4 regions of the Mesorhizobium sp. RCAM 05104 genome follow, and region 1 is predicted to be linked to each of the others. Evidence: riboswitches for the same ligand, from Rfam matches in the RefSeq annotation. Region 1 holds a riboswitch; each other region holds the start of a gene.
What was found. A riboswitch is a leader RNA that binds a small molecule or an ion and turns the genes downstream of it on or off. The one in region 1 is predicted to bind cobalamin.
Positions count from the first base shown of each region.

Region 2: linked by a shared signal. The riboswitch ahead of AC56QP_RS31315 (DUF1636 family protein) and the one ahead of AC56QP_RS17635 (aromatic ring-hydroxylating oxygenase subunit alpha) in region 1 are both predicted to bind cobalamin.
Region 3: linked by a shared signal. The riboswitch ahead of bluB (5,6-dimethylbenzimidazole synthase) and the one ahead of AC56QP_RS17635 (aromatic ring-hydroxylating oxygenase subunit alpha) in region 1 are both predicted to bind cobalamin.
Region 4: linked by a shared signal. The riboswitch ahead of metE (5-methyltetrahydropteroyltriglutamate--homocysteine S-methyltransferase) and the one ahead of AC56QP_RS17635 (aromatic ring-hydroxylating oxygenase subunit alpha) in region 1 are both predicted to bind cobalamin.

Region 1 covers NZ_CM185033.1:3,597,380-3,604,745, reverse strand. Annotated here, with positions in the region: gene AC56QP_RS17660 (ABC transporter ATP-binding protein) at 1-629, shown strand, start outside; gene AC56QP_RS17655 (DUF680 domain-containing protein) at 819-1,055, opposite strand; gene AC56QP_RS17650 (DUF680 domain-containing protein) at 1,119-1,322, opposite strand; gene AC56QP_RS17645 (DUF680 domain-containing protein) at 1,395-1,604, opposite strand; gene AC56QP_RS17640 (DUF680 domain-containing protein) at 1,676-1,876, opposite strand; cobalamin riboswitch at 2,388-2,590, shown strand; gene AC56QP_RS17635 (aromatic ring-hydroxylating oxygenase subunit alpha) at 2,706-3,953, shown strand; gene AC56QP_RS17630 (FAD-binding oxidoreductase) at 4,031-5,131, shown strand; gene AC56QP_RS17625 (PqqD family protein) at 5,283-5,711, shown strand; gene AC56QP_RS17620 (serine kinase) at 5,753-6,799, shown strand; gene AC56QP_RS17615 (glycosyltransferase family 2 protein) at 6,796-7,366, shown strand, end outside.
Region 2 covers NZ_CM185033.1:6,397,632-6,404,997, forward strand. Annotated here, with positions in the region: gene cobG (precorrin-3B synthase) at 1-208, opposite strand, end outside; gene cobN (cobaltochelatase subunit CobN) at 205-3,555, opposite strand; gene cobW (cobalamin biosynthesis protein CobW) at 3,566-4,603, opposite strand; gene AC56QP_RS31315 (DUF1636 family protein) at 4,600-5,028, opposite strand; cobalamin riboswitch at 5,069-5,275, opposite strand; gene AC56QP_RS31320 (winged helix-turn-helix domain-containing protein) at 5,305-6,504, opposite strand; gene AC56QP_RS31325 (NADH-quinone oxidoreductase subunit A) at 6,835-7,200, shown strand; gene AC56QP_RS31330 (NuoB/complex I 20 kDa subunit family protein) at 7,191-7,366, shown strand, end outside.
Region 3 covers NZ_CM185033.1:1,307,116-1,314,481, reverse strand. Annotated here, with positions in the region: gene AC56QP_RS06815 (histidine phosphatase family protein) at 1-189, shown strand, start outside; gene AC56QP_RS06810 (DUF1344 domain-containing protein) at 214-474, opposite strand; gene aroC (chorismate synthase) at 653-1,768, shown strand; partial or broken gene ribB (3,4-dihydroxy-2-butanone-4-phosphate synthase) at 1,848-2,947, shown strand; partial or broken gene AC56QP_RS06795 (TetR/AcrR family transcriptional regulator) at 3,037-3,156, shown strand; gene AC56QP_RS06790 (hypothetical protein) at 3,249-4,232, shown strand; partial or broken gene bluB (5,6-dimethylbenzimidazole synthase) at 4,355-4,972, opposite strand; cobalamin riboswitch at 5,033-5,212, opposite strand; gene AC56QP_RS06780 (histone deacetylase family protein) at 5,334-6,260, shown strand; gene AC56QP_RS06775 (exodeoxyribonuclease VII small subunit) at 6,264-6,515, shown strand; gene AC56QP_RS06770 (DUF2277 domain-containing protein) at 6,627-6,893, shown strand; gene AC56QP_RS06765 (pirin family protein) at 6,934-7,366, shown strand, end outside.
Region 4 covers NZ_CM185033.1:2,373,026-2,380,391, forward strand. Annotated here, with positions in the region: gene metK (methionine adenosyltransferase) at 1-232, shown strand, start outside; partial or broken gene AC56QP_RS11815 (adenosine kinase) at 219-1,205, shown strand; cobalamin riboswitch at 1,609-1,806, shown strand; partial or broken gene metE (5-methyltetrahydropteroyltriglutamate--homocysteine S-methyltransferase) at 1,900-4,256, shown strand; gene AC56QP_RS11825 (DUF982 domain-containing protein) at 4,747-5,040, shown strand; gene AC56QP_RS11830 (hypothetical protein) at 7,268-7,366, opposite strand, start outside.

The DNA of each region.
Region 1 (7,366 bases):
CGAACCTTGACGCGGCGCTGCGCGTCGCCACCCGCATCGAGATCGCCAAGCTCAAGGAATCGATGCCCAACACGACCATGATCTACGTCACCCACGACCAGGTCGAGGCGATGACGCTGGCCGACCGCATCGTGGTGCTCAAGGAAGGCCATATCGAACAGGTCGGCACGCCGATGGACCTCTACAAGAAGCCCGGCAACCTGTTTGTCGCCCAGTTCATCGGCTCGCCGGCCATGAACATCCTGCCGGCGACCATCGACAAGACCGGAAACCCGACCGTCGTCAGCCATGTCGGCGGGCGGAAGGCGACGGTGCCGATCTCGACACCGGCTTCGGCAAAGGGTGCTTCGGTGAGTTTCGGCGTGCGGCCGGAAGACCTGATCATCGCCACCGGCGCGGACTATCTGTTCGAGGGGACGGTGGATTATGTCGAGCAGCTCGGCGAGGTCCAGCTTGTCTACATCGACATCGGCCGCGCCGATCTGCCGCTGGTGACGAAGCTGCCCGGCAATGTCGAGGTCAAGCGCGGCTCGATATTGCGGCTGAGCGCCAACGCCGAGGACCTGCACATCTTCGACGCGGACGGACATTCCTTCGCGCTCCAGAAGCCGGAAGCAAAGGCGGCCTGAGGCGGCCTGTCCTGCTGGACCAAGGCGAGACAAAAAAGAGCGGCGGGCAAGGCCCGCCGCTCTTTTTTCAAGAATCAAGTTCGGTTGTTAGAGCAATTCCAGGAAGAGTGTGAAACGGTTTTCCGTCCGGAATTGCGTCAAAACAAAGAGTTAGAGCGGTTTGCCGTTTCCGTGAAACGGTGAACTGCTCTAGTGGCCGAAGAGGTTCCGGTCGCTGCCCTGGGGGGCGGACTTCTCTACGTCACCCGACGAATTGAGCAGCTTGTAGACAGGCGAGCCGCTGTTGCGGATCGAGCCCGTATGCGAGGTGTCCACGTTGACGGTCGCCTGCTTGTTGATGTCGGTGCCGCCAACATTGTCGTTGCGGGCATAGGCGCTGCCGGCGGCAATCAGAAGTGCGGCGGCAGTAAGAACAATCTTTTTCATTTTTGATACTCCGGTATTTCAAGTTCTAGACGGCGGGCTGGCCCGCCGCCTTGCTTTCGGATGTTAGTTGTTGCCGAACAGGTTACGGTCGCTGCCCTGGGCAGGCGCCTGGGCAGCCGGCTCCGACTTCTTGATCGAAGCCGTATACGAGCTGTCGACCGTGGCGGCAGGCTGGTTGGCACCGTTGGAGCCGAAGTTGTCGCTGCCGGCAAAAGCGCTGCCGGAAATGGCAAGGAGGGCGGCGGTGGCGATAAGGATCTTCTTCATTTCAAGTACTCCTGAATTTCTGGATTTCGCCAGGGCGGCGGGCGCACCCGCCGTCACCTGGGGAATCGGCTGTTAGTTGTTGCCGAAGAGGTTACGGTCGCTGCCCTGAACGACGGGCTGCTTTTCAGCCGGAGCCGACTTCTGGATCGAGGCCGTGCGCGAGCTGTCAACCGAGGTGGCGGCGGGCTGATTGGCGCCATTGGAGCCAAAGTTGTCGCTGCCGGCGAAGGCGCTGCCGGAGATGGCCAGAACGGCGGCGGCAGCAAGGATGATCTTCTTCATTTCAAGTACTCCTGAATTTCTGGATTTCGCCAGGACGGCGGGCAAGCCCGCCGCCTGCTGGCGATCGGCTGTTAGTTGTTGCCGAAGAGGTTACGGTCGCTGCCCTGGGCAGGCGTCTGAGCAGCCGGTTCCGACTTCTTGATCGAAGCGGTGTACGAGCTGTCGACAGCAGTGGCTGCCGGGGCATTTGAACCGTAGTGATCGCTACCGTTAGCGAAGGCGCTGCCGGAAATGGCCAGAAGGGCGGCGGCAGTGAGAACAATCTTTTTCATTTTTTGGTACTCCAGTATCTTCTTATTTCCGTCCGTCTAGCGGCGTGTCTTGGAAGGAATTCGCGTCGTTCGGACAGCCCCGATGTGGGAGAGCCATCCAGCCATTTCCAATCACGAAGTTGTTTCGTGTGGACCATGAATCTGCCACTTGAAATTGTACCAGGGCCTTCTACACCATGTACTTTTCTGTTTTATATCAGTTAGTTAGATAAAACCGCCGTTCCGATCACCAACTGTGTCCAGGGTCCAGCGTTCACACCGTCCTGCACGCACCGTCAACAGAAACGAACCGTTCGGTTCGATTTTAGAGGCAGCTAATAGTCACTTTTCGAAACCGTTAACCGTTTTTGGCTTCCGCCAGCGACCGGATTCGGGAAGACCGCGGCCGGCGAATGGCAATCGGGGAGATCGGATTTCAGCCCGGCAATCGCCTATCCGGGCGTTTCGTACGCGTGTCGCGCCGCATGGATGCGATGTCGCTTTCATGCCGATGTCGCAAGCGCCGTCGTGATTAGATCATGACATCTCAGGTGCCGCTTCGTGACGACGAGGCGGAGAATTGGGAAGCCGGTCAGAATCCGGCGCTGCCCCCGCAACGGTGGTGGAGTTCAAGTCGCAACGGGAGACCACTGGGCCGAAAGCCTGGGAAGGTGTCGCGATCGTCCGCAAGGACAACTCCAGAGCCCGGAAACCAGCCGGAGATGTCTAGACTCGACTGATCGCGGTGGGCGGTCAAGAGGTGGATAGCGCATGTCCGACACATTGCCGGCTTGCGTCCGATCCTTCCTCTCTTCCCCTCCGATGCAGTCCTTGATTGTGAGGACAGGACATGGACGCGCGCAACGACATGCTGAGGCTCTTGAATGGCCGCAAGCAAGGTTTTTCACTAGAGCAGCCCTTCTACACCGACCCCGACTATTTCAAGCTCGACATGGAGCTGATCTGGTATCGCGACTGGCTGTTCATCGGCCATGATTGCGAACTGCCGAAGCCGGGCAGCTACATCACCGTGCAGATCGGTGACTATCCGGTCGTCCTCGTCCGCGACCAGCAAGGCAAGATCAACGGCTTCCACAATTCCTGCCGCCATCGCGGCAGCCGTGTCTGCAATTCCGACAAGGGCACGGCGGCCAAGCTGGTCTGCCCCTACCACCAATGGACCTATGAGCTGGACGGAAGGCTGCTGTTCGCCAGGCAGATGGCCGACGGTTTCGACAAGAGCCAGTTCGGCCTGAAGCCCGTCGCCTGCGAGACCGTCGGCGGTTACATCTTCATTTGCCTGGCCAAGGAGCCGGCTGATTTCGCGCCGATGCGGGCGATGATCGAACCCTATCTGCTGCCGCACCGGCTGCGCGAGGCAAAAGTCGCCTTCGAGAGCACGATCATCGAGAAGGGCAACTGGAAGCTGGTCTGGGAAAACAACCGCGAGTGCTACCATTGCGCCGGCAATCATCCGGAGCTCTGCAAGACCTTCCCGGAAGCACCGACGGTGACCGGCGTGCAAGGCGCCGACAGCGACCCTGAAATGCTTGCGCACTGGGCGAAATGCGAAGCGGCCGGCCTGCCGAGCAAGTTTCGCATCGATCCGGCCGGGCAGTACCGCGCCACCCGCGCGCCGCTGTTGCGCGATGCCGTCAGCTACACGATGACCGGCAAGCGGGCGGTGAAGAAGAACCTGTCCGACACCGTCTCCGCCGACCGCATCGGCACTTTGATGCACTATCACTATCCGACGACGTGGAACCACATCCTCATCGACCATGCGGTGACCTTCCGCGTGCTGCCGATCAGCGCCACGGAAACCGCGGTGACGACCAAATGGCTGGTGCACAAGGATGCGGTCGAAGGTGTCGATTACGATCTCGCCGAACTCACCCATGTGTGGACCGAGACCAATGACCAGGACCGCCGCATCGTCGAGGAAAACGCCTTCGGTATCCTGTCGCCGGCCTACGAACCAGGCCCCTATTCGGAGATGCATGAGGGCGGCGTGATCCAGTTCGTCGACTGGTACGCACGCTTCATCGGGCCACGCCTTGCCGGAGACGGCCGGCCGGCCCTGCGCAGCGTCGCCTAGCGCATGGCGCCCAAAAGCGCGCAGCGGTTTTGGGCTCACGCCATGCACGGAACAAAAGGGACAAGAGGATGAATGCGATGACGGATCTTGGCCTCTATCGCCATCTCGACGAGATGGCGCCCTGGAACGACAGGCTCCAGGTGCTGGAAGTGATCGGCGTCGCCGACGAGGCCCCTGACGTAAAGACCTTCACCTTCCGCTCCGACAACCAGACCTGGTTCCGCTACAAGCCTGGCCAGTTCGTGACGTTGGAGCTGCCCACCGTCGAGGGGCCGCTGATGCGCACCTACACGCTGTCGTCCTCGCCGTCGCGGCCGTTCTCGATCGCGGTGACGGTGAAGGCACAAGCGGGCAGCATCGGCACACGCTGGATGTTCGATCATCTGGCGCCCGGCACCCATGTCAAGGCCTATGGGCCGGCCGGCGACTTCTCGCTGCACAGCCACCCGGCGGCCAAATATTTGTTCATTTCGGCCGGCTCCGGCGTGACGCCGATGATGTCGATGCTGCGCTGGCTCAACGACTGCGCGCCATGGACCGATGTCGGCTTCGTCAACTGTGCGCGTCGTCCGGAAGAGATCATTTTCCGCAAGGAGCTCGAACTGCTCGGCAGCCGCATGCCCGGCCTGTCGCTCGGCTTCATGATCGAGGAGCGGTCGAGCCGCGAGGGCTGGTTCGGCCACATGGGCCGCATCGACGCGATCCGGCTGCCATTGTTGGCGCCTGATTTCCGCGAGCGCGAAATCTTCTGCTGCGGCCCCGATCCCTTCATGCGCGCCGTGCGCGGCATGCTGGAAGCCGCCGGCTTCGATATGACGAAATACCATCAGGAGAGCTTCGCGGCGCCCGTTGTGGAGGAGATCCCGGCGCCGTTCGCTGCGCAGGCGCGGGACGGCACCGCGGTTCCCGTCGAAGCCGCCACGCCGATCCGCTTCTCGCTTTCGGATGTCGATGCCGAATGCGTCGCCGGCCAGACCGTGCTGCAGACGGCGCGGGCTTCGGGCGTGCGTATCCCCGCCGCCTGCGAGTTCGGCCTGTGCGGAACCTGCAAGGTGAAGAAGGTCGCGGGCACCGTCGAGATGAGCCACAATGGCGGTATCCTCGATCATGAGATCGACGACGGCTTTATCCTCGCCTGCTGCTCCAAGCCGCTTTCGGCGCTCGAAATCGAGGCGTGATCCACTCGGAGCCAGACTGCTCCCCAAAAATGGTCGACGCCGCGCCGACGCACGTTGACTTGCCAAGGAAGAACCGAGTGTTTACAGGCGTTGTTGGGGAGCGACCACGCCGACCGGTGATTGGTCGCGCAAGCTGCGGGGACCAAGAACGATGCGCCATGCCGATGTCTACACAATCGCGAGCAAGGACGTTGTCTTTGAGTCCTTCGACGGCGAGGCCGTGGTGCTCGATCTTTCGAGTGGGAAATATTTCGGTTTTTCCGATTCAGGCAGCAGGATCTGGCAGGCGCTCTCGTCCGGCGTCGATGCCCAGGCCCTGATCGGGCTGACCGCCGGCGCCTCGACAATAGGCCCGGCTGAGCTCGACGGCTTCATATCGCAATTGGTCGAACTGCGGCTCCTGACGCGTTCCGACGTCCCGGCGCGGTCGCTGCCGGGCGACCTGCTTGCCGAGCTTGCGGCCACGAGCGAGCCGCTCAACGTGAGTGTCCACGACGACCTCGCCGACCTCATCATCGTGGATCCCATCCATGAAGTCGAGGAACCGCTGGGCTGGCCGGCGGTCAAGCAGGCATCCTGACAAGCAGTCGCATCCGCGATAGAGGGGCGCTGGACCTGGCCATGTCGCGCGTTACCCTCGAAACCTTGCCCGACTACGCCCGGTATCTCATCGCCGCTGCCGAAGGCGCGTCCGCGTCCTATCCGGTCACGCGAAAGATCCGCCTGCCCTGGCTGGAACTGACCGCGCATCTCGGTCCCGGTGTACTGGCGGATGCGCTCGGCCATGCTTTTGTCGAGAGCAGGGGTGATCAACCGGAAAGCTCCAGCTGCAGCATTTTTGTTGCTCACCCGGGCATCCACGGCATCCCTGGGCCGGCACGATGGGGCGACGCGCATTTCACCGAACACGGCTTTGCCAAGCGCCTCGCCGAGGCCGGCTTGCGCGGCCACCATTTCCACGATCTCGATTTCTGGCAGTTCTACGATCCGCAACGTCGCGTTGGCGTGCAACTGATGGCCTCGGCCGACGCCTTTCCGCCCTGGGAACCTGGCGCGCCGCTGCGCGCCTTCCTGCACTGGGAATATGCGGCACGCGGCATGCGGCTTGCCCATGCTGGCACGCTTGGCACCAACGGCAAGGGCGTTCTGCTTGCCGGCGCGGGTGGCGCCGGAAAATCCGGGACCGTCGCTGCCGGCCTCCTCAACGGGCTGGACAGCGTCGGCGACGACTATGTGCTGATCGACCTCTCCAACGGCGTTACGGCCCGCCCGCTGTTTTCGACCCTGAAGCAAGACCCCCAAGGGTTTGCGCGGCTCGGGCTGAAGCGCCGGCTGGCCGACGGTCCGCTCAACTGGCAGGGCAAGCACGCCTTTCACATTGGCGACATCGCGCCTCGGCCGGTGCCCGCAACGCTGGACATCGTTGCGCTGGTGGTGCCACATATCAGCGGTGGCGAGGCGAGCTCGATCATGCCAATGTCGCGCAAGGATGCCATGATTGCATTGGCGCCGTCCGGGATAGCACAGATGCCGGGCGAGCGGGAAAGCGGCTTTCGCTTCTTCAGCGATCTCACCCGCCTGCTGCCGTGCTGCCGTCTGTCGCTGGGGACGCAGCCGCAGGAGATCGCCGGCACGGTCGCGGATTTCCTCGCGCGGGGCGCTTCGTGAAACTGAGCGTGATCATGCCCGTCCACAATCGCGAGCGCTATGTCGTTTCGGCATTGCGCTCGCTGGTGCGGCAGCGCGACGACCTCGACCTCGACATCATCGTCATCGATGACGGCTCGACCGACGGTTCGGCGCAGGCCGTACGCTCGATGATGCGCAAGACGCCCTGCATCCGCCTGTTCCAGCAGGCCAATATGGGCGTCGCCAGGGCGCGCAACGCCGGGCTGCGGCACCTGCCGCCGGACGCCGGGTTCGTGTCGTTCCTGGATTCGGACGATATCTCGCTGGCGGGACGCTTCAAGCGGGATCTTGCGTGCTTCACGGCCGACCCCCGCCTCGAATTGACCTATTCGCTGATGACGCTGGCCGACCGGATTGATGACGAGAGGCTTGAGCCGGCGGCCGACAGCCGTACCATGACGCTTCGGGGAATTTCGCTGAGCACCGCCGTGTTCCGCAGGGCACTTGTCGACCGGACGGGCCAGTTCGACGAGGATTTCGAACAAGCAGAGGACACCGACTACCTGCTGCGTGTTTTCGAAATGGATCCGAACTACGAATTGCTGG
Region 2 (7,366 bases), 2.8 Mb from region 1:
CCGCTGTCAGGCCGCGTATCTGCAAACTGCCGCGGGCGGTGACTTCCATGATGCCGTTGCCGTGCCGCATGGCGGATTCAGCCAGCCCGATCAACGACTTCGGCGATAGTCCTCCAGCGACAGGGTTAAGCCGCACCAGCAGGCCGTCGCCGGTCTGCATGGGGGCTGCCAAAGCGGGGCAGGCGCCACGGCGCGAAAAAGCGTTCATGCCGCCACTCCAAGCGCCTCGGCCTCGGCAATCAGCGCGGCCAGATCGTCGTCGATGGAATTGCGCAAGGGATGCCAGAGGCCACGCCGGCGCGCCGACAGGAAGCGCTCGGCAATGACTTTCGCGGCGGCAGGGTTCTCGCGCAGGATGAAGGCGCGGACCTCGGGATCGCCGACATAGGCATCATGAACGGCCTCGATCAGCGTGCCCGGAATGGCGTGGGTGGTTTCGGCGAAACCGATCAGACGGTCGACCGTTTCGGCGAATTCGGAAGCGCCGCGTGTGCCGTGGCGCATCTGGCCTGATATGAAGCGCGGATTGACGGCGCGGGCACGCACGACGCGGGCCACCGCCTCGCCAACAGAGCGCGGCTTCGGCTTCTGCGGATCCGTGGTGTCGAGCACGATGACGTCGGCATTCCTACCAAGCGCTGCAAGCGCTGCCGAAAAGCCGCCGATAAAGGCGACGTCGGCGGAGCCTTCGAGAATGTCACGGCCGGGGTCGTCGCCGGTGTGGACAAGAAGATCGGCCTCGGCGATGCGGGTTTCGAAGGCGCCGGGCGCCAACATGCCTTCGCCGCCTTCGCCGCCATAGGCATGCGAGGTGGCGTCGAGATAGGCGCGGCCGATCTCCTCGCGCGCCGCCCAGTCGCCGCTCGACAGCAGATCCTCGACGCCGGCGCCGTAGGTGCCGGGCGAGGTGCCGAAGATGCGGGGACTGACCTTGCCGTCCGCGCGGGTTCTCGCCGCCAGCGGGTTTTCCGAATCTTCCTCGTCGCGGGCGGCAACGGCGTTGGCGGCGGCATCGATCAGCGCGATCTGGGTCGGGAACATGTCGCGGAACAGACCTGAGATACGCCAGGTGACATCGACGCGCGGGCGGCCAAGCGTGGCCGGCGGCAACACCTCGATGCCGGTGATGCGGCCGGTCGCGGCGTCCCATTGCGGCCGACAGCCCATCAGCGCCAACCCTTGAGCGATCTCCTCGCCGCCGGTGCGCAGCGAGGCCGAACCCCAGAGATCGATAACCAGGGAACGTGGCCAGTCGCCATGCGATTGCATGTAGCCGCGCACCACTTCCTCCGCCGCCGCTCTGCCCAGATCATAGGCGGTCGGTGTCGGCATGGTGCGGGGGTCCGAGGTGAACAGGTTGCGGCCGGTGGGCAGAACATCGGAGCGGCCGCGTGCGGGTGCGCCGGCCGGACCGGCCTTGACGTGGCGGCCGTCGAGTGCGGCGAGCAATGCCGTCTTTTCGGCGGCCGCACTTTGGCGGCGCATGGCGTCGGGTTCGTCCTCGGGCGAGCGGCCATAGATATGCAGCCCGTCCTTGATGGCGAAATCCTTGAGGTCGCAGAGCCAGGCGTCGATGCGGCGCAAGGCTTCGTCCGGCGCGTCGGTCCTGGCGACCCCGGCTTCGGAGGCGAGGCCGGTCTTTTGCGCGGTTTCGACGATCAGCTTGGCCAGACGATCGCGCCGGCGGCGGTCGAGCCCGTCGGCCTGTGCGTATTCGTCTACCAGCCGCTCAAGTCTGTGCTGGTTTTCGTCCAGTCCGGCGCCCGCCAGAGGCGGCGGCAGATGGCCAAGAGTAACGGCGGCGATGCGCCGCTTGGCCTGCGCCGCCTCGCCAGGGTTGGAAACGATGAAGGGATAGATGACGGGCAGCGGACCGGTAACGATCTCGGGAAAGCAGTTCTGCGAGAGGGCAACCGTCTTGCCCGGCAGCCATTCCAGCGTGCCATGGGCACCGACATGGACAAGCGCATGGACACCGAGCGATTTGCGCAGCCACAGGCCGAAGGCGATCAGCGCATGGCGAGGCGGCAGCGTCGGGTCGTGGTAGTCGGCGCGGCGGTCGGCGGAACGGCCGCGATCGGGGGCAAGCGCGACGGTGATGTTGCCGAAGGTCACGGCGCGGAAGGGGAAGCCATTTTCGCCAGTTCGCGTTTCCGGCTTTCCCCAAGCCGCCTCTACCGCATCGACTGCCGGCCTCGGCAATTCGGTAGAGAAAGAGAGATAGTCGTCAAGCTCCAGCCCATGGCTGGACGTTTCCAACATCTGCAGAAGCTCACGCGGCGTTTGCGGAATCCCCTCTACAGCGTAGCCCTGTTCGCTCAGATCGTGCAGCATCGCCAGCACGCTGGACGGCACGTCGAGGCCGACGGCATAGCCGGTGCGGCCGGGGGCGCTCGGATAGTCCGGGATGAGAATGGCGAGCTTGCGCTCGGCGCGGGATGTCTCTTGTAGGCGAATGAAGGCCGCGACGCGGTTCGCAACTTGCTCGACGCGATCCGCTTCCGGCCGGTTGGCGAAGGCCCGGTGGCCAAGCGCCGGATCAGCCTCGCTTTCACCCTTGAAGGAAATCGCGCCGGCAAGGATGCGGCCGTCCAATTCGGGCAGAACGACATGCATGGCGAGGTCGGCGGGCGCCAGTCCACGCTGGTTGTTCTCCCAGATGTCGCGGCGGGTGGTGGCGACGATGACCTGGAAGACCGGCACGCCGGCGCGGTCGAACAGGGTTTCCACTCCGGGTTCGGCGCCGGAGGCGAAAGCGGTCGCGGTGATGATGGCGCCGGGTTTCAGCGCGGCGAGCGCGGTCTCGACGAACGCCAGCGATGCCGGGTCTTTCAGGCTGGCGACGAAGATGGGTGCCGGGCGCATGCCGCGCTGCCGCAGCGCTTCAAAAAGGGCATCGATGGGGGCGATATCGGCGGCGAGCAGCATCGAGCGATAGAACAGGATGGGGATGATGTTTCCCTCCCCCTCGAAGGGAAGGGGAAGATAGTGTTCCATGACGCCATGTCCCGGCGCGTAAAATCCAGCCTTCGGAACCGCAACCGGTTCGGCGACAACCGCATCCGATCCCGCCAACCGTGCAAGCCGGTGCACCAGCGCGCTCATATTCGCCGGGCCGCCCTCGCGAAAATAGTCGAGCAGGCCGTCCAATTCCTCGCGCGGCAGCGTCGAGGCCTCGATCAGGCGCAGATCCTCGTCGCGGCACTCGCCGGGCAGCAGCGCCAGCTTTATTCCGTGCGCGCGGGCGACCGAGGCGAGCTGGTCGCAACCATAGCGCCACCAATCGTAGCCGCCGAGGATGCGAACGAGGATGATTTTGGCGTGGCGGGCGACGCTGTCGACCCAGAGGTCGACGGACATCGGATGGCGCAGGTCACGAAGTGCGGCCAGCCGCATCGAGGGCAGGCGGGCGGCATCCGCCTTCCACGCCGCCGCCAGCCCGGCGAGATCGCTGTCGGTGAAGGACAGCGCCACGACATCCGCCGGCGTCTGCCGCAGATCGACCGGCTCGGCGAGGTCGTCGAGAGAGGCGGAGGTCGTGGTGAGGATGTGCATGGCGTTAAAATCAGCCGGCGAGGATACGCTCGATCGCCGGGCGGTTCAGCCCCTTCAGGCCGATGACGACGAGGCGAGAGCGGCGGTCGTCCGCTGCGGTCCAGGCGCGGTCATAGTAATGATTGACGCGCGGCCCGACGGCCTGCAGCAAAAGCCGCATCGGCTTGCCGCCGACCTCGACGAAGCCTTTTACACGCAACACGTTTTCTTCCTCGGCTGCGGTGGCGACCCGTTTTGCCAGCTCTTCCGGGTTGGCGATCGAGGAAATATCGATGACGAAGCTGTCGAAGTCGTCATGCTCGTGGTCGAGCTCGTCGTCGTGGTGGGTCTTGCGGTTTTCGATGTCGTCCTCGACGGCGAGGCCGAGGCCGAGCAGCACCGAGGGATCGACCTTGCCCTGCGAGGTCGGCACGATCTTCACGGCGCGGGCGATGTGCTCATTGATGATGGCGTTGGCGCGGGCGGAGCCGGCGGCGTCCATCAGATCGCTTTTCGACAGGATGATGAGGTCAGCGCAGGCGATCTGGTCCTCGAACACCTCCTCGACCGGGTCGTCGTGATCGAGCGTCCCATCCTGAGCGCGCTGCGCCTGAAGTGCGTCCATGTCGTTGGCGACGCGGCCTTCGGCCAGCGCCGGGCCGTCGACCACCGCGATGACGCCATCGACCGTCACCCGGCTCTTCACCGTCGGCCACTGAAAGGCCTGGACCAGCGGCTTGGGCAAAGCCAAGCCGGAGGTCTCGATCAGGATATGGTCGACCTTCGGCGTCAGCGACAGGATCTGGTCGAGCGCCGGCACGAAATCATCGGCGACAGTGCAGCAGATGCAGCCATTGGCCAGCTCAACGATGTTTTCCTCGGGGCAGGTGTCGATGCCGCAACCCTTCAGGATTTCGCCGTCGATGCCGATGTCGCCGAACTCGTTGACGATGATGGCGATGCGCTTGCCGCCAGCGTTTTCCAGGAGATGGCGGATCAGCGTCGTCTTGCCGGCGCCGAGGAAGCCGGTGACGACAGTGCAGGGAACACGGGAGACGGAGGCTGTCATATCTGGTCCTTCAGCATGTCGAGGGGAGGAATGCGGGCCACGAGGCCGCGCTTGAGGGAATCAGGACGGCCCCGCCATGGGATGAGGCCATCCGTCGAGGTGGCGAAGAGCTTTGCGCCGGTGACGAGATCGGCGCCGCTGGTCGCGCTCAGGTCGCCGAAGACGTAGCTCCAGCAGCCGTCGCGCAGGATCGCGGCACTCAGCCGGCGCTTGCAATTGCCGAGGCATTCAACGCTGCGGATGCGGATATTGTCGCCCGAGGCGGCGTGGCGTGTGTCGTCCGCAAGCAATTCGCCGGCACGGGGGTGGGCGTCGGAACCGGTTTCGTCGCGACAGGAGGCGCAGACGATCACGGTAACGCCGGTCCAGGCGTCATCGGACAATACGTCCGCTGTCTCAGCCGAAAAACTGCTGTCGCGTTCCAAATCAGGGCTCCTTGCCCGGAAAACCCGCCAGGCGATCGGATTCTTTATCTCTCAGACGGCAGGTCTCCTGGCTCGCGGGTCATCGCCTCGGGTGCCGCCTTCCCGGGAACATCCCAGTGGTTTTCGGCCCAGGCTCGTCGCTTACAGTTGCGGGGACAGCCGCGGATTTGAAATCTTGCGATCCCGCACCGCATTCCCTCTTGGCTCCTCCCTTTGCCGAGAGGAGACCGTCTGGACCGGATTTAGGCTTGTAGGGACAGCCGTGTCAACGCACGTCTACGACGCGGCAATGTCGGCAAGTGGCTGTCCGAGGTCGCCCGCAGGCGTCACTTCAATGCGTTCGAGGCCTAGCCAGCCCTGCATCTGCTTCAATTCCTCGAACAGCTGGGAGGCGGTTTCGGCGAGTGCACCTGGCTCCGCATAGGCCGCATGGACACGCAGGACACTGGCCGGACGATCGGCCTTGAGGTCGACGCGGGCCACGATCCTGTCGCCGAGCAGGAACGGCAGGACGTAGTAGCCGTACTGCCGCTTTTCCGCCGGCGTGTAGATCTCGATGCGATAGTGGAAATCGAACAACCGCTCCGAGCGCGAGCGTTCGAAAACGACCGGATCGAACGGAGCCAGCAAGGCGCGCGCCTCGATTTTTCGCGGCACGCGGGCATCCCTATGAAGGTAAGCCGGCTTGTCCCAGCCTTCGACGCGCACCGGCAACAGCTCGCCGAGTTCGACCAGTTCCTCCAGCCGGCCTTTCATGTCGGCGGGCGACAGGCGGAAATAGTCGCGCAGGTCGCCGGCCGTCGCCACGCCGTGGGCACGAGCGGAAATGCGCAGCAGCTCGCGGTGCGCGTCCTCGGCGGCTGGCACCGGCAGATCGAGGATCGCCTGCGGCAGCACGCGCTCGGGCAGATCATAGAAGCGCTCGAATCCGCGACGGTGCGCCGTGGTGATGCGGCCGGCCCAGAACAGCCATTCGAAGGCGTGCTTGGCATGGCTCCAGCCCCACCAGCCGCCCGAGCCTTTCTGGCCTTCCAGTGCCGAGGCGGCGATCGGGCCGCGCTCGACGACCGCGCGGTAGATCTCTTCGACATAGGCGGCGTGCTCGCGGCCCCATTTGGCCAGACCCGAATACATTTCATCGCCGCGCTCGGCCCGCTGCATGCGCCAGCGCATCAGCGGGTATGTCTCGACCGGCAGGAAGGAGGCCTCATGCGCCCAGTATTCGAACACGGTGCGTTTGCGCGTCACCGCGGCGTTGTCGAGCAAGGCGAGCGGGTAGGGGCCAAGTCGCGAATAAAGCGGCATGTAATGCGCGCGCACCACGGCGCTCACGGAATCGATCTGCAGCAGGCCGGTGCGGGCAAGCACGCGGGCCAGATGCCGTCGATCGGGCGTGGCGGCCGGCCTGGCGTCGGCAAACCCCTGGGCGGCGAGTGCTATGCGCCGGGCCGTGGGAAGCGCGATTTTTTCCTTCATGCTGATGCGACTCTAACCGGGTTCGAGCTGGCAGGGATCGTGATTCCGCGGCGATGCTAGCAGGGTTTTGGCGGCATATATGTCAGGAGAGAAAAGTGGAGTAAAAATTGAAGGAAATCAAACAGGAGCGGATCGGACCAGTTTCCCCGTATATGCCGTCCAGGTCAGCGTTTTGAACAAGGTTTGACTTGCTTCGCCGGAAGTGCTGCGCTAACCCTCGCCGCGTTGCAGCATAGGCCCTTAAAACGGTTCAGCGGTTAAACTGTCACGCTTCCGCATTAGGGTCCGGTGCTGTAATCAAAATGGATTGGCGCCAACGGAAAGCCGAGCATGAACGCACTTCTAAGTTCGTACCTGCCCATCGTCCTGTTCATCGGCGTGGCGCTGGTTGTCGGCCTGGCGCTGCTGGCCGCACCGTTTCTGGTGGCCTACCGCAATCCCGATCCTGAAAAGCTTTCCGCCTACGAGTGCGGCTTCAACTCGTTCGATGACGCCCGCATGAAATTCGACATCCGTTTCTACCTGGTGTCGATCCTGTTCATCATCTTCGATCTGGAAGTGGCCTTCCTGTTTCCTTGGGCAGTGTCGTTCTCGAAGATCGGCATGCTCGGTTTCTGGTCGATGATGGTCTTTTTGGCGGTGCTGACCATCGGCTTTGCCTATGAATGGAAAAAAGGAGCGCTGGAATGGGATTGAGCGACAGTTCCGGCACGCTCATCGCGCCGAAGCCCAAGGGCTTGATCGATCCCAACACCGGCAGGCCGGTGGGGGAGGACGATCCCTTTTTCCTCGAGATCAACAATGAGTTGGCCGACAAGGGCTTCCTCGTCACCTCCACCGAGGCGCTGATCACCTGGGCGCG
Region 3 (7,366 bases), 2.3 Mb from region 1:
ATGCTGCTCGTGCGGGTGAAGCCCTGGTTCGATGCGATCCAACGCCCGACGATCTGCGTGACGCATGGCGGCGTCATGCGGACCTTGTTTCGCTTCGTGCTTGATATAGCCGAGGACGAGGCAGCGAACCTGGACATGCCGCAGGATCGCGTGCTCAAACTCGAAGGCAAGGGCCTGGAGTGGCTTTAGCCGCCTGGTGGCGGCGCCGATTCTCTAATTGGCCGAGCTGTCCGGCAGTTCCATGTCGGTGATCACGTTTTCGCCATTGGTCACATCATAGGCGATGACGATGTCCATGCCCGGCTTCAGCGCATCGAGATCGGTCTCGGCGTTCAGCTTGTAGGACTTGCCGTCATCCAGCGTCAGCGTCAGCGCGTCCTTGTCGATTTTCTTGATCAGGCCTTCGGTCTGACCGGCGAAAGCGGCGGTGGAAAGCAGCAGTGTGGCGGCAACGGCGCCAATCAGGGTACGCATAATCGTTCCTCTTTATCATTGCACCGGCATGGCGGCGGGCGTTCAACGGCGGATGGAGCAGAGCAGAAACCAACCGAATGTGTCAAAACTAAATCCACCAGATCACGGTTTGACCCCTGTGAAAAACGCCAATAGAAGGCTGCCTTGAGCCGGCTCCGATGCCGGGCAGGGTCATTTCATGTCTCACAACACGTTCGGCCATCTTTTCCGCGTCACCACCTGGGGCGAAAGCCATGGCGCCGCTCTCGGCTGCGTCGTCGACGGCTGTCCGCCCGGCATCCGCTTTACGCGCGATGAAATCCAGGCAGAACTCGACAAGCGCCGGCCGGGACAGTCACGCTTCGTCACCCAGCGCCGCGAGCCCGACGAAGTGAAGGTGCTGTCCGGCTTCATACTCGACGAGGACGGCGAGACGATGATCACCACCGGCACGCCGGTGTCGATGCTGATCGAGAATGTCGACCAGCGTTCAAAGGACTATGGTGAGATCGCCCGCCAATATCGGCCGGGCCATGCCGACTACACCTATGATGTCAAATATGGCGTGCGCGACTATCGTGGCGGCGGCCGCTCCTCGGCCCGCGAGACGGCGGCGCGCGTCGCGGCCGGCGCGCTCGCCCGCAAGGTGGTGCCCGGCATGGTGGTGCGCGGCGCGCTGGTGTCGATGGGCGAAAAATCGGTCGACCGCGCCAACTGGAACTGGAATTTTGTCGGCAACGCGGAAAATCCGTTCTTCACCCCTGATCCGGCTTCCGTTGCCGTCTTCACGCAGTACCTCGACGGCATCCGCAAGGCCGGCTCCTCGGTCGGCGCGGTGATAGAGATCGTAGCGGACGGCGTTCCGGCAGGCCTCGGCGCGCCGATCTATGCCAAGCTCGACCAGGACATCGCATCCGGCCTGATGTCGATCAACGCGGTCAAGGGTGTCGAGATCGGCAATGGCTTCGAAGCCGCCCGCATCACCGGCGAGCAGAATGCCGACGAGATGCGCATGGGCAATGACGGCAAGCCGGTGTTCCTGTCCAACAATGCCGGCGGCATTCTTGGTGGCATCTCGACCGGCCAGGCGATCATCGCCCGTTTCGCCGTCAAGCCGACGTCCTCGATCCTGACGCCGCGAAAGTCGATCGACAAGGACGGCAACGACGTCGAGATCATGACCAAGGGCCGCCACGACCCCTGCGTCGGCATCCGCGCGGTGCCGATCGGTGAGGCGATGGTTGCGTGCGCCATTGCCGATCATTATCTGCGTCATCGCGGACAGACGGGGAAGGGAATAGGCAGTAGGGAATAGGCGGTAGGCCGCCCGATACAGCCTTTTCTTTTCCCTACTGCCTTACTGCCTAATTCCCTGCGAGCGAAGCGAGCCGCCCATGCCTTACGACCAGAAGAAGATCGTCGAAGCCCTGCGTGCTTTCGAGCGCGGCGAGATCGTTGTCGTCATGGACGATGACGGGCGCGAGAACGAGGGCGACCTGATCGTCGCCGCCGTCCATTGCACGCCGGAAAAGATGGCGTTCATCGTCCGCCACACCTCCGGCATCGTCTGCACGCCGATGCCGCGCGAGGAGGCCAAGCGCCTCAACTTGCAGCCGATGGTTGCCGACAATGATTCGGCGCACACCACCGCCTTCACCGTCAGCGTCGATTTCAAGCACGGCACCACGACCGGCATTTCGGCCGAGGACCGTACGCTGACCGTTCGCAACCTCGCCAACGGCAATGTTGGCGGTTCGGATTTCGTCCGTCCCGGCCACATCTTCCCACTGATCGCGCGCGAGGGGGCGTGCTGATGCGCTCGGGCCATACCGAGGCGGCGGTCGACCTGTGCAAGCTCGCCGGTCTGCCCCCGGTCGGCGTGATTTCGGAATTGGTGAACGACGACGGCACGGTTAAGCGCGGCCCGCAGGTTGCCGCCTTTGCCGAGCAGCACGGTCTCAAGCAGGTTTCGGTTGCCGACCTCATCGCCTACCGGCAGCGCAAGGAAACGCTGGTCGAACGCGTCGCCTGTTCGGATATTGAAACGCCGGGTGGCAAGGCGCAGGTCTTCACCTACACGCTGCCGTGGGATTCCATGCACCACGTCGCCATCGTCTTCGGCGACATCCGCGACGGTGAGGATGTCCCGGTGCGTCTGCATTCCGAGGATGTTGTAACCGACGTCTTCGGCACCAGTCATCGGCTCGACGGCATCATGAAAACGATGGGCGAGCGCAGGCGCGGCGTCATTGTCTACCTGCGTGAGGGCTCGGTCGGCGTCGCCCATCAGGAACGCAAGCGTCCCGCCTCCGGCGACCGCGAGGATCATGATGAGGCGCGCCGCCGCGAGAACGAATGGCGCGAGATCGGGCTCGGAGCGCAGATCCTGAAGGATCTCGGCATTTCCTCGATCAACCTGATCGCCTCGCGCGAACGCCACTATGTCGGCCTCGAAGGTTTTGGCATCCACATCGCCAAGACCGAGATTCTCTGAAGGTCAGTCGACACAGGATAGCGCCCGGCCGTTCGAAACCGGGCGCTTCGCGGATCATTCCGCGGGAATGATACCCGCTTCGCATCCGTCAGGCTTCGCAGCGGATCGCCAATTCGCAAGAACCTGAAGCGACGTCGAAAATGGCGGTAGCGGCCTTCAAACAGTTGCTTGAGGGCCTGCTCAAAAGGCCGGGTTCGCGGCCGAACTGAAGGCGCCATTGACGGCTTGGCGCAGCTATCGCAATTGACAATAGCCGGGTTGAGCGCATCCTCTCCCACCATCTCTGAGGGGAGATTCGGGCATGTGGGATTTCGATATCGGCAGGTCGGTGTCCATCATGATGCGGACCTGGCCCTTCATTGTCTTTCGCATGATCGTCTATTTCGGTATCACGCTGGCCTATATCGTGGCGACCGGCACCGGCGCCTCCGTCGGCTATGGCGTCGGCCATATTTCCACCGATCCTGACGGGCCGTTGTCGTTTGCCTTGTGGGGAGGCGTGGTCGGTTTCGGCGTCGTTTCGATTGCCGTCTACTGGATCCGCGAATACATCCTCTACGTCGTCAAGGCCGGCCATGTCGCCGTCATGGTCCATCTGATCGACGGCCGCGACATTCCCGACGGCCAGGACCAGATCGCCTATGCCAGGCAAGTCGTCACCCAGCGTTTTGCCGAAGCCAACATCCTTTTCGTCGTCGACCAGCTGGTCAAGGGCGCCATCCGCGCCATCACCGGCCTGCTCGGCGGCATCGCCGCCTTCCTGCCGATCCCGGGGTTGAACGGCCTGGTCTCCTTCATCAACACGGTGATCCGCCTGTCGCTGACCTATGTTGACGAGATCATCCTCGGCTACAACATCCGCATCAATTCCGCCTCGCCTTTCGAGACGGCGCGGCAAGGCGTCGTGCTCTACGCCCAGAATGGCAAGATCATGGTCAAGAACGCCGTCTGGCTGGCGGTCATCATGTGGGGCGTGTCCTTCGTCATCTTCCTGCTGATGCTGGCCCCTGCCGCCGCCATTCTCTTCATGATGCCTGGGCAGCTCGCCGGCTGGGCCTTCGTGCTCGCCATCGTCTTCGCCTGGGCCTTCAAGGCGGCCTTCATCGAACCCTTCGCCATCGCCTGCCTGATGCAAGTCTACTTCAAGACCATTGCCGGCCAGGTGCCCGATCCCGACTGGGACGCCCGGCTGGCCGAGGCATCGTCGAAGTTCAGGGAGCTCAAGGACAAGGCGCTGGCCTCCTTCGGCGGCTCGCGCTGGGGCGCGGCCGGCGCGACACGCTGATCAGCGGGGCTTGCGATCGCCGCCGTAGCATCGACGGTGTTGAGGCGCGCCACGGTCGATTTGAGCAGCGCTTCGCCTTGCCCGCAAAACGTCTCGCTCATGATCAGCTCCGGCAGCGGCAGCCGGCGGCCCCAGCCATGTGTTTCGAGGTCCGGTTTGGGGGCGAACTCGGAAACGCGGCCGACGCAGAGATAGGCAACAGGCGTCACATGCTCGGGAATGGACAGCAGGCTTTTCAGCGCCTGCGCCTCGATGATGCTAACCCAGCCGACACCGACGCCTTCGGTGCGCGCCGCCAGCCAGAAATTCTGCACCGCGCAGACCGTGCTGTAGAGATCCATCTCCGGATTGTGCCAGCGTCCCAGCGGTGAATCCTTCGAGCGCTCACGGTCGCAGGTGATGCAGATGTTGAGTGCGCTTTCGCAAATGCCTTCCAGCTTGAGCTTGCGGTACAGCGTTTGCCGTTCTGCCTCGATGGCCGGCAGCTCCTGCTCGCGCGCCGCCAGGAACAGGTCGCGCACCTTTTCCCGTCGTTTGGCGTCGCGGATGACGATGAAATTCCATGGCTGCATGAAGCCGACCGACGGCGCATGGTGGGCGGCAAGGAGCAGCCGCGCCAGCACGTCATCGTCGAGCGCGGTGGGAAGGAAATGGCTGCGCACATCCCGCCGCGTGAACATGGCGCGATAAACCGCATCGCGCGCCAACTGATCAAATCCGTCGCCAACAGGTGCGGTCATGTGTTCCGGCATCGCTTGTCCCCTTGCGATTGCAATCAATGCCAGCCGCCTGACCATGCGGATGACGATGCCTGCCAGGCCGGTCTTCTGGCTCGGGATCAACCCGCGTCCGGCGCCTTCCCGTCATCGACAGTGGCATTTACCGGCGCGGTCCCCCTCACAGCGTTGGGCACGCCACGGAGTTCAACCGTGTTCCCGATTCTCCCGCTTGCGGCGGGCACCAGGCAGTGACGGCGACCTTACGCCGAAGCGCCGGCGACGCCAATGCCCGCAGCGACACCAATGGACGCAGGCGTGATTTTCCCCAGCCATCAGCCGCCTGCTCATGGCCTTTGTCGATCCGGGCCACTAGATTAGGACGATGGTTACCCGTCTCTACACCCATCCGATCTTCCTCGAGCACATCACGCCCCCCGGCCATCCCGAGCGGCCGGACCGCTTGCGCGCCATCGAGCGCGTGCTGGACGATGAGGCATTTGCCGCGCTCGACCGCATCAAGGCGCCGGAAGGTGACGAGGCGACCATCCTCTACGCGCATCCCGCTGATTTCGTCGCGCGTGTCCGCGCCGCCATTCCCGACGAGGGTATCGCCCGCATCGACGCCGACACCACCGCCAGCCCGAAGAGCTGGCAGGCAGCGATCACGGCGATCGGCGCCGCCAATGCCGCCGTCGACGACGTCTTCACGGGCCGCGCCGACAATGCCTTCGTCGCCGCCCGGCCGCCAGGCCATCACGCCGAGAAGACGACGGCGATGGGTTTCTGCCTCTTCAACACCGCGGCGATCGCGGCGCGCTATGCGCAGAAGAAATTCGACGCCGAGCGTGTCGCCATCGTCGATTGGGACGTGCATCACGGCAACGGCACGCAGGACATTTTCTGGGACGATCCCTCCGTGCTCTATTGTTCGACGCACCAGATGCCGCTTTATCCCGGCACAGGGGCAAAGAACGAAACCGGTGCCGGCAACATCATCAACGCGCCACTGGCGCCGCGGACCGGCAGCGAGGTGTTTCGCGATGCCTTCCTGTCGCGCGTGCTTCCGGCGCTCGACGATTTCGCGCCGGACCTGATCATCATTTCGGCCGGTTTCGACGCGCATCACCGTGATCCGCTGGCCGAGATCAATCTGACCGAGGACGACTTCGACTGGGCGACAGGCCAGCTGATGCAGCGCGCCACGCGCCACAGCGGCAACCGGCTCGTCAGCCTGCTCGAGGGTGGTTACGATCTGCAGGGACTGGCATTTTCGGTCGCCGCCCATGTCGGGCGACTGATGAAAGGATGAATGATGGCTGGTGAGACCAACGAAGACGTCAAGGCGATGAGCTTCGAACAGGCACTCGACGCGTTGGAGAAGATCGTCGATGATCTGGAGCGCGGCGACGTGCCGCTCGATCAGTCGATCAGGATTTATGAGCGCGGCGAGGCGCTGAAGGCGCATTGCGACCGGTTGCTGAAGGCCGCGGAGGACAAGGTCGAGAAGATAAGGCTGTCGCGCGACGGCAAGCCGGTCGGAACGGAGCCGCTCGACGCGGACTGAGGCGCGGCCCGAACGATGGTCTTGCCTCACCGGTTTTTGGACACGATCATGATCGAGGATGGAACTCGTCCCGACTGAAACGGCTCCAGGACAAGAGGAGGTTCGGAAACGATGTGCAGAAACATCAAGACCCTGTTCAACTTTGATCCGCCCGCAACCAACGACGAAATCCGCGACGCGGCACTTCAGTTCGTTCGCAAGCTCAGCGGAACGACACGGCCCTCGAAGCAGAACCAGCATGCGTTCGACCACGCTGTCGATGCGATTGCCGCGTCAGCGCGCGAACTGCTCGATTCTCTCGAGACCCATCAGCATCCTCGCAATCGCGAAGAGGTTGCGGCCAAACTACGGGCCAAGGCGGCGATCCGGTTTGCCTGAGGCGTCCAATGCGGTCGTCGACCGCTGACAAGGAGATATCGTGAGCTTCTTCCCCGGGAAAGACCCTGAGGTCGGCGATGCGTTCGCCAGCGACCAGATCGAGCTGATGGTCATTCCGAACGCCAAGGACATTGGCGGTTTTCAGGTGCGCCGCGCCCTGCCGACCGCCAAGCGGCGACTGGTCGGTCCGTTCATCTTCTTCGATCGCATGGGCCCGGCCATCCTGCGCGCCGGCCAGGCGCTCGATGTCCGCCCGCATCCGCATATCGGACTGTCGACGGTCACTTATCTGTTCGACGGCAAGATCAGGCATCGCGATCTGCTCGGCACCGAGATGGTCATCCAGCCCGGCGACGTGAACCTGATGACCGCCGGCCGCGGCATCGTCCATTCCGAGCGCACGCCCGAGGAATTGCGCGGCGCACCGATGTCGGTCTCCGGCCTGCAGACATGGCTGGCGCTGCCGGACGGCA
Region 4 (7,366 bases), 1.2 Mb from region 1:
GGGCATTATCAAGATGCTTGATCTCTTGCGCCCGATATACCACAAGACCGCCACGTACGGGCACTTCGGCCGCGAAGAACCCGAGTTCACCTGGGAGAGGACGGACAGAGCGGATGACTTGCGGCGCGAGGCGGGACTCGCCGCCGCGCAAGGGCCGACGCCGGATCGATCGCCATGCGGAAAGTCCATTCCAAGCGGACCGTTGAGCGGAGACTTTGATGCCGGATTATGACGTGCTTTGCATCGGCAATGCCATTGTCGACATCATCGCCCAGTGCGACGAGGAATTCCTCGAGACCAACGGCATCATCAAGGGCGCGATGAACCTCATCGATCCAAAGCGCGCCGAACTGCTCTACAGCCGCATGGGCCCGGCGATCGAAGCGTCCGGCGGCAGCGCCGGCAACACGGCAGCCGGCGTCGCCAGCTTCGGCGGTCGCGCCGCCTTCTTCGGCAAGGTCTCCAACGATGCGCTCGGCGAGATTTATGCCCACGATATCCATGCGCAGGGCGTCGCCTTCGACACCAGGCCGCTCAAGGGCGAGCCGCCGACGGCGCGCTCGATGATCTTCGTCACGCCGGACGGCGAGCGCTCGATGAACACCTATCTCGGCGCCGCCGTCGAGCTCGGGCCCGAGGACGTCGAGGCCGACAAGGCCTCGGGCGCCGCGGTTACCTATTTCGAAGGCTATCTGTGGGACCCGCCGCGCGCCAAGGAGGCGATCCGGCAGACGGCCATGCTGGCGCACGCTGCCGGGCGCGAAGTGTCGATGACCTTGTCGGATTCGTTCTGCGTCGACCGCTACCGCGACGAGTTCCTCGAGCTGATGCGCTCGGGCACGGTCGACATCGTCTTTGCCAACAGCCACGAGATCAAGTCGCTCTATCAGACATCGTCCTTCGACGAGGCGCTGGCCAAGATCCGCAAGGACTGCAGAATAGCCGCCGTGACCCGCTCGGAAAAAGGCTCGGTGATCGTGCGCGGCGACGAGACCGTGGTCATCCAGGCGACCGCGATCAAGGAACTGGTCGACACGACAGGCGCCGGCGATCTTTACGCCGCCGGTTTCCTGCATGGCTACACGCAAGGCCGCGACCTCAAGACCTGCGGCGACCTCGGCTCACTGGCGGCCGGACTGGTGATCGAGCAGATCGGCCCAAGGCCACGGCAGAATTTGCGCCGCGAGGCGGAACAGGCGGGGCTGCGTCAGGCGGACATCTCGAGGAGTAGCTGCTCACCTCCCCCTTATGCAGGCGGTCCAGGCGAGCGCGGATAAATCAAAATGTCGCACGCGCATCCGCCGGTTTTCCGCTGTGTTTCAAGTTGCCGAAATTCAGACTTTGACGCCACCTGCCGGTAGCAGTCTAGGATCTTGATCATCACGACGCCGAGGCCTGCCGCAAGTCGCTCAAGAGCCGGGATCATGTGATTGGCTGATTTGCCGGCCCCTTATCGGCATCCACAGCCTCCTGGAGAGCGACTGGAAGGCAACAGCTGACGACAACGATCCAAGCGATTTTGGGCAACATTGCCCACAAGTTAAAGACGCGATCACATAACCACATAAACATTTCTTTATGCGGCATTGACAAGAGAGTGGGCTGCTGTGATTGTCTGCGCGTCGTGGTTCTCCGTACGGCGTTGCCACAGCGGAGCTAAGAGGGAAGCCGGTGCGATGCCGGCGCTGCCCCCGCAACTGTTAGCGGCGAGCCCACCCCTAATGTCACTGAGGAAAACAGCCTCGGGAAGACGGGCAGAGGCTATGACCCGCGAGCCAGGAGACCTGCCACGGCGAGCAACGTCCACGGGCGGGGTGTCTCGGTGGTCGCGGCAGCCGGCGTTCGTGCCGGCCTGCTAGCGCCTTCGGTGTCCCCACGGCCCAACCATCGGGGTATGACATGACCATCTCTCAGCAGATTCCTGTAGCAACGCTCGGTATGCCGCGTATCGGTCGCAGGCGAGAACTGAAATTCGCGCTTGAAAGCTACTGGTCCGGAAAATCTTCCGCTGCCGACCTTCTGACGACGGCGAAGGCCCTCCGTGCCGCCAGTTGGAGGGAGCAGCAAGATCGCGGCGTATCAAAAATCCCGTCGAACGACTTCTCACTCTACGACCATGTGCTCGACACCGCGGCCATGGTCGGTGCCGTGCCATCCCGCTACGGTTGGAAGGGCGGCGAGGTCCCACTCGACATCTACTTCGCGATGGCGCGCGGCAAGCAAGGTGAGACCGCGGGTTGTGGACATGCCGGCCACGAGCATGCGGCTCAGGGGCACCGCTTAACCGCATTGGAAATGACCAAATGGTTCGACACTAACTATCATTTCATGGTGCCGGAGCTGACCGAACAGACCTTCGCCCTCTTGTCTGCGAAACCGGTCGACCACTTCCTCGAAGCCAAAGCCCTCGATATTCACACACGCCCAGTCATCCTTGGACCGGTCACCTTCCTCAAGCTGGCAAAAACACCTGCCGAAGGTTTCAATCCGATAGCGCTCCTGCCGCGGCTGCTGCCTGTATACGAGCAACTCCTGCGCAGGCTAAAGCTCTCGGGAGCCGACTGGGTGCAGATTGATGAGCCAGCGCTTGTGCTCGATCTTAACCCGAACGAACGAGCTGCGTTCGAGTTCGCCTACGGCCAGCTGTCGAAAGCCGCGCCCGAGTTGAAGGTCATGCTGGCTACCTATTTCGGACCGCTGGGAGACAACCTCGAGACCGCGATTTCTCTGCCCGTGGCGGGCCTGCATCTCGATCTCGTGCGCGCTCCCGAGCAGTTGGAGACGGTTGGTCGGCTCACACCGAAGGATCTGGTGCTCTCGCTTGGCTTGATCGACGGCCGCAACGTCTGGCGCGCGAACCTGCCTGCGATTCTCGACCGCATCAAGCCGATCGTCGCAGGCTGGCCCCTGGACCGTGTCGAGATCGCGCCTTCCTGCTCGATGCTTCATGTGCCGATCGACCTGCGGATGGAGACCGCGCTCGATGTGGACGTCAGATCCTGGCTGGCATTCGCGGCCCAGAAGATCGATGAGCTGGTCGTGCTGGCCCAGGCCTTGTCGGAAGGCAGGGAGGCCGCAGCAGGCGCATTGAAAGCTTCTGCCGAGGCGGCCGCCGCGCGCGCAACGTCCACAAAGGTCCATAATCCGCTCGTTGAGGGGCGGATCATCAGCATCGACGCCATGAAGCAACGAAAGAGCGCATTTGCCCAGCATTCCAGAGTCCAGGCTGGCACGCTCGGCCTGCCGCCATTCCCAACGACGACCATCGGGTCCTTCCCGCAGACGCCGGAGGTGCGCAAGGCGCGCTCCGCTCATGCGAAGGCGAGCTGAGCTATGTCGATTACGAGACCTTCCTGAAGAAGGAGACCGAGGCTGCTATTCGTTGGCAGGAGGAGATCGGCCTGGACGTGCTGGTGCACGGTGAGTTCGAACGAAACGACATGGTGCAGCATTTCGGCGAGCAACTGTCCGGCCTCGCCTTCACCCAGCATGGCTGGGTGCAAAGCTATGGCTCCCGCTACGCACGCCCTCCCATCATCTTCGGCGACGTATCGCGGCCCAATCCGATGACGGTGCGCTGGTGGCAATTTGCCCAGTCGCTGACGGAAAAGCCGGTGAAGGGAATGCTCACAGGCCCAGTGACCATTCTTAACTGGTCTTTTGTTCGCGACGACGTACCTCGCTCCGAAGCCTGCCGCCAGATCGCGCTCGCCATGCGCGATGAGGTGACAGACCTCGAACGAGCCGGTGCAAGGATGATCCAGATCGACGAGGCCGCTTTTCGCGAAGGCCTGCCACTGCGCAAGTCCGACTGGAAAGTCTACCTCGACTGGGCCGTCGAATGCTTCCGGCTCGCTTCAACGGGTGTAAAGGACGCGACCCAAATCCATACTCACATGTGCTATTCGGAATTCAACGAGATCATCGACGCGATCACCGAAATGGACGCGGATGTAATTTCGATTGAGACGTCGCGCTCGAAAATGGAACTGCTGGACGCCTTCACGAGCTCCAAATATCCGAACGAAATCGGTCCCGGAGTCTACGACCTTCACTCACCACGTGTCCCGGAAGTCGCGGAGATTTCGGACCTCGTCACGCTTGCCCGCGAGCGACTGTCCGACGGCCAGTTGTGGATAAATCCGGACTGTGGCCTCAAAACACGCAAATGGGAGGAGGTCCGCCCTGCCCTCATGAACATGGTCGCTGCAGCCCGGGCGCTTCGGGAGAAAGTGCCGGCCGGGAGGCCTTCCTGAGTCCTAACCATGTGGTGATTTACCGGCTGCCGCGTGTCGGCCGTTAAATGCCCAACCGATTACTTTACTGGAAATAGTCATTCGAGGAAAAACGGGTGGGCGGCACGCTGCGCTTGTCAAACATATGGCAGCCGGGTTCAATTGGAAGATCTCGGTTGGTTCGAACGCCGGAGCGGATGGAGCTTTGATCCCGGACGCCGCGCGGACGGCCGGTGGATCCCAGAAATCCCGGCGCCTGGCGACTATCACCGAACTTTGACCGATCGCGGGTGCGAAGCCACATTGGTATGTGAGCGCCTGAATGGAGTGTCATGCCACGCCCGAAACGCGTGCAGATCTCCCCGTCCGAAAAACTGCACCAGAGGACTGCAACCCGCTGCTTTCCTCTTGAAACTGTCATCGCCCTGACAACACATTCTGCAATTGTCGGAGGGTGTCGATGAGGCGCCGCGTCACGCAAACTAGTTGTTCAGCAGATCGGGAGGACCGAATGAACTCTGAGGCCTTCAGCAACCCCCTTTTCGTGAAGCGTGCACCGTACATCGTGCAAGAGATCGCCAGCCTTGCGGACGCTATCGATTTCCTCAATGAGTGGCCGGGACGCAGAGATCTGATCCACGAAGCCGCCCTCAGAGCGTGCTACGATGCATATGATGGGCGAAAACCGGTAAGTACAGCGCGCAATGCCTTTTTCGGCTTTGCGAAACGGGCCGCCATATTGGAAGATGCAACCTCCGCGATGCAGTGGCTCGCTGCCGGCAAGTCGGGCAGTGGAAAAGTGTAGGCGTCGGCGAAATGTATGAGGCGGGCGCGGGGCAGCACGCTGAGGAGGGCGCTGTTCGAGATTTCGCTATTCGAGATTTTCAGAGTTCGCCGAAAGCAAAACTCACCGCAACAGGGCAGATTTCACGCAATCCCGACCATGAACCAAACACTGCACATCGGTCGTTGGTGGCAAAATCGGGCTGTTTGAAAGGGGATCGACGGTTTAGACTCGCTCTGCCGCCGTGCTGGGCGCGTGCTCCGAAGATTGTGGCTGCCATCTCGACCTGCGTGTCATCATGGAAACTGTCGCTTGGACAACGGCTGATCGAGATGGCAAGAGCTACAGCATTTAACTGCTCCCCTCCTCAGGGTTTGACGGACCGACGAGCCAGCTCCGGCATTGATCCATCATCATGGTGCATATGGATCGTCGCGAGTGCCGATGTTGACGTTCCGTGCCGCAATTTACTTTGATATTGAGATGTCCTGATCTACTAACCCATGGCAGCGGCGGAAGCCCATTATGAGCTGCCGATGATCTTTCTCAGCACTCGGTTTTCATCGGTGTGAGAATCGACCACTTGCCTTGATGCCGAGGGATCGCCACATTTTTTTCGCGGCCTGCGCTACTGATGGGCACATCCTTCAGAACCTCTACGGTGCACGCCGCCGTCTGCACCATTGGTTTTTCCGAGCAAAGAACCCTCCCGTCCATGGTCGTCTGACCTCGGCAAGGAACACCTGAGCGGAGGTCTCGTATTCCACCATGCGATCGGATTCCGCACTTGCTGAAGACTGCGAGTTCGGACGAGAATTTTCGACTTATTTCACCGAATAATCGAAGCCATTGCCGCGGCTTGCAAGTCTCCGCGCGTGGTGCACCTGCCGTTGACTTTCATCTGCTGCGCGCTTCGCCCTGCGGACAGGATACAGCGAAGCCTCCACGGCCGCGAAAATCTCGCGACGGCGGCTCGATTCCGGGGCCGGACCGCCATTTTGCGGATGTGATCCGTGGTGCCTGGCCTGGATCACGCCATCCAACTCCTGACCGCATCATCATTACCATCGCCCTCCTCCAGCCCGGCCGAGCCTCCCGATCGCCGGATCGATGATGATGATCCCCTTGGAGAATAGTCTCTTTTGAAAAGTGTGACGGTCTGCGCCGTCCTACCGTGTTTCAGCCTTTGCGTTGGCCTCCTGCGCTTCCTGCCGCACACACGGCGAAGCGCTGTCATTCTACCGTGTAACACCCACTGGAAATACGACAGGCGGACCACAATAATCACGTCTGAGCTAAAAATTTTTCGGGCAAACCTCGAAAAAGGAAACGACAGCTCTTGGTCTTCAAGACGCCGCTTGAACTTGGTTGGGGAAAGGTCACCAGTCTGGCCGTTCCGAAACTTAGTTACCTTTCTTTGACCCGGCATCGTCGCCGAGAGATCAACGGGCGTGTTGTAGAGCGCGACATTTCGTCGGGTCGTGGTCGAGTAGCTCAGCCATTCGGCTTTCGCCCTCACAGATCCGCGCGGGCGAATTTCCGGCAGTCGGCTCTTTCCGAGGGTGACCCGCGTCATATGTTCCGCGCCGACGAGCTGACTGCGCGGCAAGGATTGAGAGCGACGAAGCTTCGCTAACGCTTACATTTCTCCGGTATTTCGGCGATGCATTCCTCGAGACGCTCCAGGCGGAATTTCGCATTGCGAAGTTCATGTCCGGCTTCGTTCGATGGCGCCCGATTGGTGTGGTCACCACGAGGTCGCGCTCCAGTTCGGCTATGCGCGCGCGCACCTGCCGAGCCTCGTCCTGACGCGACGCCTTGATCCATCCACGCCGCGCATCCGCCTTCCTGCCAACCGCCCCGAAACCATGCGGGGCATGCGACCAAGACCGTAATTTCCGGCAAGCCGAAACGCTCTAAATTTAACATCCGCTAATGTAAGTCTAGTCGCATCGGCATGGCCGTGGGCGTTCGGCTTGACGCGCGCATCGACAACCGCAAATCGGTGATGCGTTTGGCGGCAAGCCATGCACGCTGGACGCCGAGAAGGTGGTAGAAATCACTGGCCACCCTGTTAGCGGCGTTTACCGCTGCGCGCCTACGATCGAGCGGTGTCGGCGCCCGGCGAAGCCAATGCAGCGGGTAAGGGCGCCCAATGGTGCGACACTGCCAAGATGCCGAACCTGGGGCGGATGCAATAGTCGACTGACAGCGATGTGCGGCATAGTCAAAGCGCAGTGACAGGCCGTTAAGCGCCGGGCAGTGCGCCTTTCGCTGACATCTCGAAGACATCGAGCAGGATGGCCAGCCCGACGCCGCACGCGGTCAGGATGACGCCGGCCATGAA